One region of the Vibrio sp. 10N.261.46.E11 genome, then DNA from elsewhere that is predicted to be linked to it. Evidence: predicted binding sites of a transcription regulator. Region 1 holds the regulator's gene; each other region holds the start of a gene.

The links. The regulator CRP, encoded in region 1, controls carbon source genes, mostly activating them, when cyclic AMP is high. The targets are predictions, from matches to a motif close to TGTGANNNNNNTCACA.
Region 2: the regulator CRP is predicted to act here: its motif matches at 1,857-1,872, upstream of recB (exodeoxyribonuclease V subunit beta).
Region 3: the regulator CRP is predicted to act here: its motif matches at 1,917-1,932, upstream of malT (HTH-type transcriptional regulator MalT).

Annotation. Positions count from the first base shown of each region.
Region 1 is NZ_JBFRQW010000031.1:16,664-19,950, reverse strand. Features, by position in the region: gene astD (succinylglutamate-semialdehyde dehydrogenase) at 1-270, shown strand, start outside; gene AB4407_RS10290 (DUF1338 domain-containing protein) at 525-1,316, shown strand; gene crp (cAMP-activated global transcriptional regulator CRP) at 1,494-2,126, opposite strand; gene AB4407_RS10280 (phosphoribulokinase) at 2,368-3,237, opposite strand.
Region 2 is NZ_JBFRQW010000028.1:11,863-15,149, forward strand. Features, by position in the region: gene recB (exodeoxyribonuclease V subunit beta) at 1-1,741, opposite strand, end outside; gene AB4407_RS09720 (hypothetical protein) at 2,002-2,184, opposite strand; gene recC (exodeoxyribonuclease V subunit gamma) at 2,185-3,287, opposite strand, start outside.
Region 3 is NZ_JBFRQW010000002.1:191,039-194,325, forward strand. Features, by position in the region: gene malT (HTH-type transcriptional regulator MalT) at 1-1,728, opposite strand, end outside; gene AB4407_RS01280 (glycogen/starch/alpha-glucan phosphorylase) at 2,295-3,287, shown strand, end outside.

The sequences.
Region 1 (3,287 bases):
GACACACGCTTTGGTTTGTCTGCTGGCCTAGTTTCAACCGACGATTCCGAATGGGAATACTTCGTTGACCATATCCGTGCGGGTATTGTTAACCGTAACCGCCAACTAACAGGCGCAAGTGGTGATGCACCATTTGGTGGCCCGGGTGCTTCAGGCAACCTACGCCCAAGTGCTTACTACGCGGCGGACTACTGTGCTTACCCAATGGCGTCAATGGAAGGTGGTGAAACCCAACTGCCAGCGACATTTAGCCCAGGTATTGAGCTGTAGTTTTGGTTCTTAAGCTTTAACTTGATGAATCATAAGCTTATGAGCTCTAGGTTCATGAGTAACAGATTCATTGATTGTGTAATAAGGAAGCGGTGTTATCGCTTCCTCTTTTCACCCACGTCCGACACCTAGATTGGGCGGTAGATAATAATAGAACAAGTATGTCACAGGCTGATGGCTGCTGACTCTATGTCCAGCCTCTCCCTTTCTAATCCAAATTACTAGCTTGCTAGAACCTCTGACAAGGAGTCACCATGACGCCCGATCTACTCTTTAAATCACTATGGGACGATTACATTCACAGGCTTTGTCCATCGGCTGAGAAAGTACATCACTTGCTGAAAGAAGACGAAGCCCTGATTAATGATCATATTGCACTGCGTACTTTCAATGTTGCACCGCTGGGGATTGAAACACTGGCCAAGCCTTTCCTTGAGTTAGGTTACAAGGCATGTGGCGATTACTTGTTTGAGAGCAAGAAGCTAGTGGCTAAGCATTACGAGCATCCAGATCCAAAACAACCAAAAGTGTTCATTAGTGAGTTGAAGGTCGAAGAGTGTTCAAGCGACTTACAACAGATCGTTGCTAAGTTGGTTGATCAAGTGGATGCTAGCAAACTGCAAGGTCATGAATTCTTGTTTGGTGGTCGTCTTTGGGATTTGAGCTTCGCAGATTTCCAAGTGCTAGCAAAAGAGAGTGAATACGCTTCTTGGCTAGCGGCTCATGGTTACGGTGCCAACCACTTTACGGTGAGCGTAAATCAACTTAACGCCTTTGATGAAGTACAGTCAGTGAATGACTATTTGAGCGAATCGGGTTTCACTATCAATGCATCTGGCGGCGAGGTGAAAGGCTCTCCAGAGGTCTTATTAGAGCAATCATCAACAATGGCAGACAAAGTCCCAGTTTCATTTGTTGAAGGTAATGAGATGATTCCTGGCGGCTTCTATGAGTTCGCTAAGCGTTATGCGATGGCCAATGGTGAGCTTTATACCGGATTTGTCGCGGCATCAGCTGACAAGATCTTTGAAAGCACCAATGGTTAAAGAAACATAAGAGCACGGGCTTTGCCCTAGAGGTGCGGGTACGCTTCGCATCGAGAGTGCTTACGTTTGGAAGTTGTAAGTGTCCCATTCGCATCTGCTCTCTAGCTCTTGAGAAAACAAAAAAGCCACCAAATTTGCATTTGGTGGCTTTCAAATTTTTGGCTCAGTTAATCGAGATTAACGAGTGCCGTATACCACGATAGTCTTACCGTGTGCAGAAATTAGGTTCTGCTCTTCTAGCATCTTCAAGATACGACCAACGGTCTCACGAGAACAACCAACAATCTGGCCAATCTCTTGACGAGTGATCTTGATTTGCATGCCGTCAGGGTGAGTCATTGCATCTGGCTGTTTTGCTAGGTTTAGTAGCGTTTGAGCGATACGACCTGTTACGTCAAGGAACGCTAAGTCACCAACCTTTTGGCTAGTTACTTGTAGACGGTTTGCCATTTGCGCTGAAAGGCGCATTAGGATATCTGGGTTCACTTGGATAAGTTGACGGAATTTCTTGAAAGAAATCTCAGCTACTTCACAAGGAGATTTTGCACGAACCCATGCAGTACGCTCTTGGTCTTCTTCGAACAAGCCAAGCTCACCGATGAAGTCGCCTTGGTTTAGGTAAGAAAGAATCATTTCCTTACCTTCTTCGTCTTTGATAAGAACTGCCACAGAACCTTTAACGATGTAGTACAAGGTTTCTGCCTTTTCACCAGCATGAATCAAAGTACTTTTTGAAGGGTACTTATGAATATGACAGTGTGAAAGGAACCACTCTAATGTTGGATCGGTTTGGGGTTTACCTAGAACCATAATATCTTACTTCCTCTGCAGGGTATGCTTGCCGCTTTCCATATTTTAGCTAAGCCTGAATTGACGTAGCTAGGATAAGAGCACTCGTTGAGCGCTGCAAGCTATCTTGTGTTTCGTTTAAGAATAGTATCCTTTTTCAGGTACTATTTCTTGATTTTAATCGTGACCAAGCTACGATTTTTTACGCAAAATTGTGCACATGATCACGGTATGAAAAGTAATCAACCAGAATGTTGTTTTGTTAGCCTATTTTCCCGGTTTCTATAAGTTGTTGCAGAATAGGCCTTACAATGAGCTCCATAGCAAAACTCATCTTGCCTCCTGGCACCACAAGTGTGTTATGACGTGACATAAATGAGCCGTCAATCATAGCCAACAAGTAAGGGAAATCGACGTTTTTGATGCCGCGCAACCGTATAACCACGAAGCTTTCGTCTAAACTTGGAATCCCTTTTGCATTCAGTGGATTCGATGTATCTACGGTAGGGACACGCTGAAAGTTGATATGAGTTCGCGAAAACTGCGGGGTAATGTAGTTAAGGTAATCATCCATTGAGCGAACAATAGAATCCATCACCGCTTCGCGAGAGTGACCACGATCGCGTGTGTCACGAACGAATTTCTGGATCCACTCCAAGTTTACGATAGGTACCATGCCGATAAGCAGATCGACGTGTTGAGAAACATTGATGTCACCATCGACCACGCCACCGTGAAGACCTTCGTAGAACATCACATCTGAGTTTTCAGGGATCTCTTGCCATGGCGTAAAGGTGCCGGGCATTTGGTTGTAAGGCACGGCTTCATCGAAGGTATGCAGATAGCTACGGACTTTTCCCGTGCCTTCATTGCCGTATTGACGGAAGAAATCTTCTAATGCACCAAAATCGTTAGCTTGTGGACCAAAGTAGCTGATGTGCTTACCTTGCTCGCGCGCCTTACGGATCTCGACATCCATCTCTGGTCGAGTGAAGCGATGGAAACTATCCCCTTCAACCCAAGCTGCCTTCACGTCCATCATATTGAACATTTTTCGGAAGGCTTCTGAGGTAGTGGTGGTGCCGGCTCCAGATGAACCCGTCACCGCAATAATTGGATGTTTAGCGGACATGACAACCCTTGTCTTTTGAGTAACTTACTTGTTAGCAATCGTTTACCACT
Region 2 (3,287 bases), on a different contig from region 1:
CTTCACTACCGGTTCGAACCAAAACAGCAATGTCACCCGCATTCACGGCATGTTGTTTTTTACCGTTATCAAAATAGGCTTGCTGGTTTTGAGAAGCGGTCAGAATGGTTTGAATTTGACTCGCTGTCGCCTCGGCCATGGCTTTGTGATATTCGCCTTTCGGCAATGGCTTATCTTCCGCTTCTTGTAGCCAAAAGGTCAGTGCATGCTGGGTTTCTCCGTTCATCACCCATTGGCGTTTATCAGCCGATGGGCTAGCAGCAACGGGTAAGAATGGAATGTCTTGATCGTAGATAAACGGGCTATCCGAATTCATAAACACTTGGTTTACCGCGCTGACCATATCTGCACTCGAACGCCAGTTGGTGCCTAAGGTGTAGTGAGCACTAACTTGGTTTCTCGCTTTGATATAGGTAAAGATATCTGCGCCGCGGAAGCCATAGATAGCCTGCTTCGGGTCACCGATCATAAACAAGCCACACTGCGGGTTATCGAGGTAGATTCGGCTAAAAATACTGTATTGCAGCGGATCGGTATCTTGGAATTCATCGATCATCGCCACTGGGTATAAGGTGCGGATTCTCTCCACCAGCAGTGATTGATCATCCACATCAATCGATGCAGATAACTGAGTCAGCAAGTCATCAAACGATAGCCACTGTTTCTGCTGTTTAGCCTTAGCTAACATGGTTCGACAATGGGTAATCGCGTGCGCCAACAATGGAGCTTTTAGATCTGCTGGAGAATTTAAGAAATCTTCAATCGCTTCGAAAACGGCATGCTGAGGTGCGGTGCCTTTCGGTGTTTTCTCGATTAAAGTGGCTTGCGAGAACTTCTCTAATTTGTCTGGGTATTGATAGTCATGGGTGTCGCTCTGCGCCCATGCCGTCACCGCTTCTAACCATGTCGGCAGCGACTTCTTGGTGTAACTGCGTTTATTCACATCCGAGCCAGAGATCAAAGCCAAAAAGTCCGCTTCAGACTCACACCACAACGCCTTAAGTTGCTTCACTTTGTCTAGGTTCTGGTTGTGCAGAGTTTGCAGGTCGCCCGACATCGCTTCTACGGTTAACTTCAATGGAGAACCCGTCAGATAACGATTTACGTCAGCTAACAATGCAGCGGGTGAGCCCCAGATATTACGAACCTCACCAGCCAGTTGAATTGGCAATGGGTAGAACTGTTTACGCCAATAATCGGCAACCACTTGCGCTTTCAGATGGCTTTCATCGGTCACAAATTCATTATCAAATCGGCTTCCTGACTCGAAGGCATTTTGAGTCAACATTCGCTGACAGAAGCCGTGAATGGTGTATACCGCTGCTTCATCCATTTGCCTTTCCGCATTGAGCAGTGTTTTTGCAGCACCAGCGTGGTCTTCGATCTCTTGCAACAAAGGAGCAATCACTGGGTCATCACTTTGCCCGCGAGCAAACGCAATCCGAGCGTCATGGATTCGCGCACGGATACGATCGCGCAGCTCTGCAGTTGCCGCTTCGGTAAAGGTCACCACCAGAATTTGGTCTACGGTTAACGGCTCGTGGTGTCGGGTAGCTTCCGTCAGATCACCTTGTGGTGCAGCCGTGCCGTGCCCGAGCAGTAGGCGCAAGTACAAGCCAGCGATGGTAAATGTTTTACCCGTACCCGCTGATGCTTCAATTAAACGCGCGCCATGAAGTGGAAACGTCATGGTATCGAGTGTCTGTGGAGTGATTACCTGAACACTGCTTGTGGTCGTCATGCCTTACTGCCTTTTGATAGATGAGTCTGTTAAAAATGTGACTATTGCTATAAATGTGACCTAGCGTGGAAAACGTCATTCAATTTACGTCCTACGCTAATTTGTTAATAGTTAGTGCGATCTCTCTCACGGATCAATTCAGATCGCCTCGCTACTATGCGCCCACGAATTCAGGGGCGCGTACGAGTTTTGTACTTTACGGCGTTACTTTGAACCACAGAATAATGGTCCCTCTGACCTGTGGCCGTACAGCGAACGCCCTACACTAATAATGATTTACTGGCGGCCACTTTATTTCCTGTACCTTGCTTTTCTTCACCTTGATTCCCTTCACCTTGATTCCCTTCACCTGGAAAGTAAGCGTCCCAAATGTTTACCAGCCACTCTCTTTGGTCTTTCATTAATTTAGCGCGCACGCTATTGATCTTACCGATCACAACCACCTACTCCTGATCTTCCAGATCGGCAGCCGCCAACCTTGCCGCCTGTAATACAAGCGTTGAATACATACGCGACTCAGCAGCCAGTTCATCATCCCACTTAGGCCAAATTCGAGAGATGTAGGTGTCTCTGCCCTCACCGGTAAAGGCGAAGCTATCATTAAAAGTATCGGCCATTTTCTTAAGTGACTTTTCTTCGTCATCGACCCATTTACCACGGCTAAAACCCGCTTCAACGCCAGCCAATGCGGTTTTCGGGAAGTAAGGTAGCGGTGCTGTCATGCCTTGATAAAACAGTCGTACTAACTCAGCCAACAAGCTCTTCGCTTGCTGCGCATCGCCGATAGGTTGTAGCGTTTGGTGAACAACGCCCTCTTTTCTGTCGTAGCCAATAATATGGGTCGTTTTCCCGTGTCCAACCACAGCACAACATAGATGATCAATCCACGCTGCCAAATAATCTTGAGAGCGTATTTTACCGCTACGAAAACGCACTAGACCTGATTGATAATTTTGAGTAAGCCAACCCATCAAACGAACAGGTTTCCCTTCTCCTAATACGTCAAACTCAATATTTACCTCAAGGTCTTGCTGTGGCTGCCCACTTACAAATCGAATCTCTTTGGCTAAGTCTTCTGCTTGAACTCGGTTGGTTTCAAATTCAATGTCGCCAAAAGCGCCAACCGGTAATCGACCTTGGGCTTTTTGCTCAGAGACAAACAAGCGAACCGCTTCATCCGCCCTTTCAGGGTTATCCAGCAACACCTGCAGCAAAGCATCCTTAAGTTGGAAACTCTCTAAACCATTAAGCACGAACGGCTCATCGTCCTCCATTACCGGAAGCGGTGGCTCAAACACCACTTTTAGACGGCGATTAAAGAAGTATTGCACTGGTAAGCGCCAGAAACGCTGCAGTTCAACTAGGTCAAGCTCCAATGGATAAGTCGCACCAAGCAAATAGTCATCCAAGGCACGATTAAATTCACCACTGCGTTCACCAGAACGATTAGCCGCAGGAAGCCACTCTTTGGCGTAGCTCAGCACATGGCTTGCATCACCTTGAGTAAACGCCGCAGGGCTGAACGGTGTCATGGTGTGTTCAAAGC
Region 3 (3,287 bases), on a different contig from region 1:
CAGTAAGAATTCATGCAGAGGCACGTATTTTAGTTGGTGTTCTTCGATCAATTTGAACGCACTGTCTTGCAGCTCGAATGCCGCTTGAACGTAACCCTGTGCAATTAAAATCTCGCTCTGCTGTAGAATTGCCCAAAGCGCTTGGTGGTAAACTTGGTACTGGCGTGCAAGTTTTTCTGTTTGCTGCATCATTGGCAGTGCACGGCTTAAGTTGCCCATTACGTGATTGACTTCACCAACAACAGAGGTCGCAACAATACGACTACGATAAACGGTGGTGTTCAGCTGACTTAGCGAAAGCTCTGCCAATTCTAAGGCTTTTTCAGGTTCATTGCTGTTGATCGCAACTTGCGCGCGTAGCGCGTTGTATTGCCCTTGCTGCTGAGTATCGAGTTCAATATTTCGAGCTTGATATTGAGTTTCAGCCTCTTCCAATAATGTTCCTACTTGTTCGTAGCGGTGCTGACTTTGTGCTAGCCAAGCTCGTAGCATAGACAGTTTAGGGTCGCTATAGAGTTGATCCGTAGTCAGTTGCTTGATCGCCATCTCTAAAGAGGAAAGCTCACCTTGGTTGAACATCGGCCAACCGTGATCAGTCAGTATTTGAATGATCAGTTCTGGGTCTTCAGCGCGCTGTGCATGGCGTAGTGCTTGGTGTGGTGTGTCTTGTTTAATCCACGCCTTCGCGGCACTTCGGTGCAACTCTGCTTCTTGTTGAGGAATTCGAGCTTGACGCTCATGTGCCAAAAACTCACCAAACAGGTTATGGAAACGATACCAGTTCTTTTCGCCTTCAAGCGGATAGATGAATAAACCGAATCGATTTAATGATTCGATCATACCCAGTGCGTCTTCACGCTGCGTTAGCGCACAAACCAGTTCGTCGTTGAAGTGATCAAGCACTGAACACTGCATCAAGAACTGTCGAGTTTCTTGGTCTAACAGGTCGAAAACCTCTTCAACCAAATAGTCCCACAGGTGGGCTTGATTTAAGTGGGAGAAAGACTCCGCAGACTGTGCAAGCGTACGCTTTTGATGTTGAGCTTGCAGCGCAATAAGTTGAAGTGCAGAAGGCCAACCCTCTACATAGGTACAAATACTGTCTGCCGTTGTGTCATCAATACCATCGGCAACACGCTGATTAAAAAAGCGTGTGGTCTCTTCGGTATCAAAAGCCAGCGAGTCATTACCTAATTCGATCATTAAGTCTCGAACGCGAAGGTTTGCCGTACCTAGGGGTGGTGTACCACGACTGGTTACAACTAGCGTGAGATTGTCGGGCATGTGTTTGAGGAAAAAGCGCATTGCTTCTTGAATGTCATCATTGTTGACTAAATGGTAGTCGTCTAAAACAAGAAAACATTCATGATGATAGGCCGACATCTCGGCGAATACTTCGCTCAATAAAGAATGCAGCGATGAAAACTGTCGTTTCTCTGCCAGTTTTTGGGCATTGGGACAGGAATTTTGAGTCGCTTTATTGAGTGATTGGAGTAGGTAGTTGATAAAACGGAAGGCATCGTTGTCACTATCATCGATGCTGTACCAACCCACATTCGGCTTATCTAACAGCCACTGTGCAGCCATGGTGGTCTTGCCATAGCCCGCAGGAGAACGGAACAATACAAGCTTATAGCAATCTGCGTTTTGGAGCAGATCGAGAACCCTAGGTCGTAGGATTGCATTGTGTAAGCGGCCGGGACGAGTCAGTTTCGAAGGGATCCACATGTCGAAGTTTTTCACCTATTCCGTGGCCTATGTTCTGGGGATTCTAAAACCGTAAAAGAGTTGCCCAATCACATCTGCCTAATTACTTAAGTCTGTGCTTATGTTACGTGAAGAAAAATGGCACCGACTATGATTCTCCTCAGAAACCTTGCGGTCTTGCATGTTTTTGGCTTTCTACGCCCTTAATTTGAGACTTTGCTCACGTTGTGTGGTGGTTTGTGAATGTGACTTTGTTCGGTCTTACACTGAAATTTATGCAAAAGATGATATGTGGGAAATAATTTCGTGATCTCAAACTCAGATTTGCTAATCAGTTTATTCCGGTTAAATAAAACTCACATCAATTGAAGTTAAGTTATCGAACGGGAGCTTGTGATCTTAGTCACTCCAACTTTTTGTTCGAAGTTAGAACATGAGAGTCAGATCACTAACCTTACATCGGTACGCCCCCTACGCCCTCTCATCTACTCCTAGTTAGTCGTATTAACGGGAGGATGTTTAGTTAATGGTGACCATGCACGATATGTCACAGATGAATTAGAACTATTAAAAGCGAGATTTCTGAAATGAAACCAACTCAGCAAAAAACTTTCGATAAAGTGTCGTTCCAAGAAAGCGTTAAAAAGCATTTATCTGCAACTTACGCAACAACGATTGAAAACGCAGATAGCCGCGCATGGTACCTAGCAATGGGGCGTGCGCTAGCAGAATTGACAACATTTGATCTGCTAGAAACTGAAAATGATGAAAAAATCAAAAACGCGAAGAGCGTTAACTACCTTTCATTAGAGTTTTTGATTGGTCGTCTAACAGGTAACAACCTGATCAGCATGGGTCTGTACGAACAGATTACTCATGCAATGGAAGAGCTAGGCCAAAACCTAACTGACCTTCTAGAAGAAGAACGCGATCCATCGCTAGGTAATGGTGGTCTCGGTCGTCTTGCTGCTTGTTTCATGGATTCTTGTGCAGCTCAAGAGTACCCAACAGTAGGCTACGGTCTTCACTACGAATACGGCCTATTCAAACAGTCTTTCCAAGATGGTCGTCAACAAGAAGCACCAGACGCATGGCGTGGTGTTGAAGGTTACCCATGGGAAGTAGCTCGTCCAGAGCTAGCACAACACATTGGTTTTTACGGTCATGTAGAAGTTGAATTCATCGACGGTAAAGAAGTTCGTACTTGGGTTCCAGGTATGGAAGTAAAAGCAATGCCTTGGGATCTACCTATCGTAGGTTACGAGTCAAACACGGTTTACCCATTGCGTCTTTGGGAATGTCAGGCAATCGCACCATTCTCACTAGCAAGCTTTAACAACGGTGATTACTTCGAAGCGCAACACGCGCTAATCGATGCAGGTAACATCACTAAAGTACTTTACCCGAACGACAACCACGAGAAAGGTAAGACACTGCGTTTAATGCAGCAGTACTTCCACTCAGCAGCGTCAGTTCGCGATATTCTACGCCGCCACGAAGCCGCAGGTTTCTCTCTAGAAGATCTGCCTAAGCAAGAAACGATTCAGCTGAACGATACGCACCCAACGATTGCGATTCCT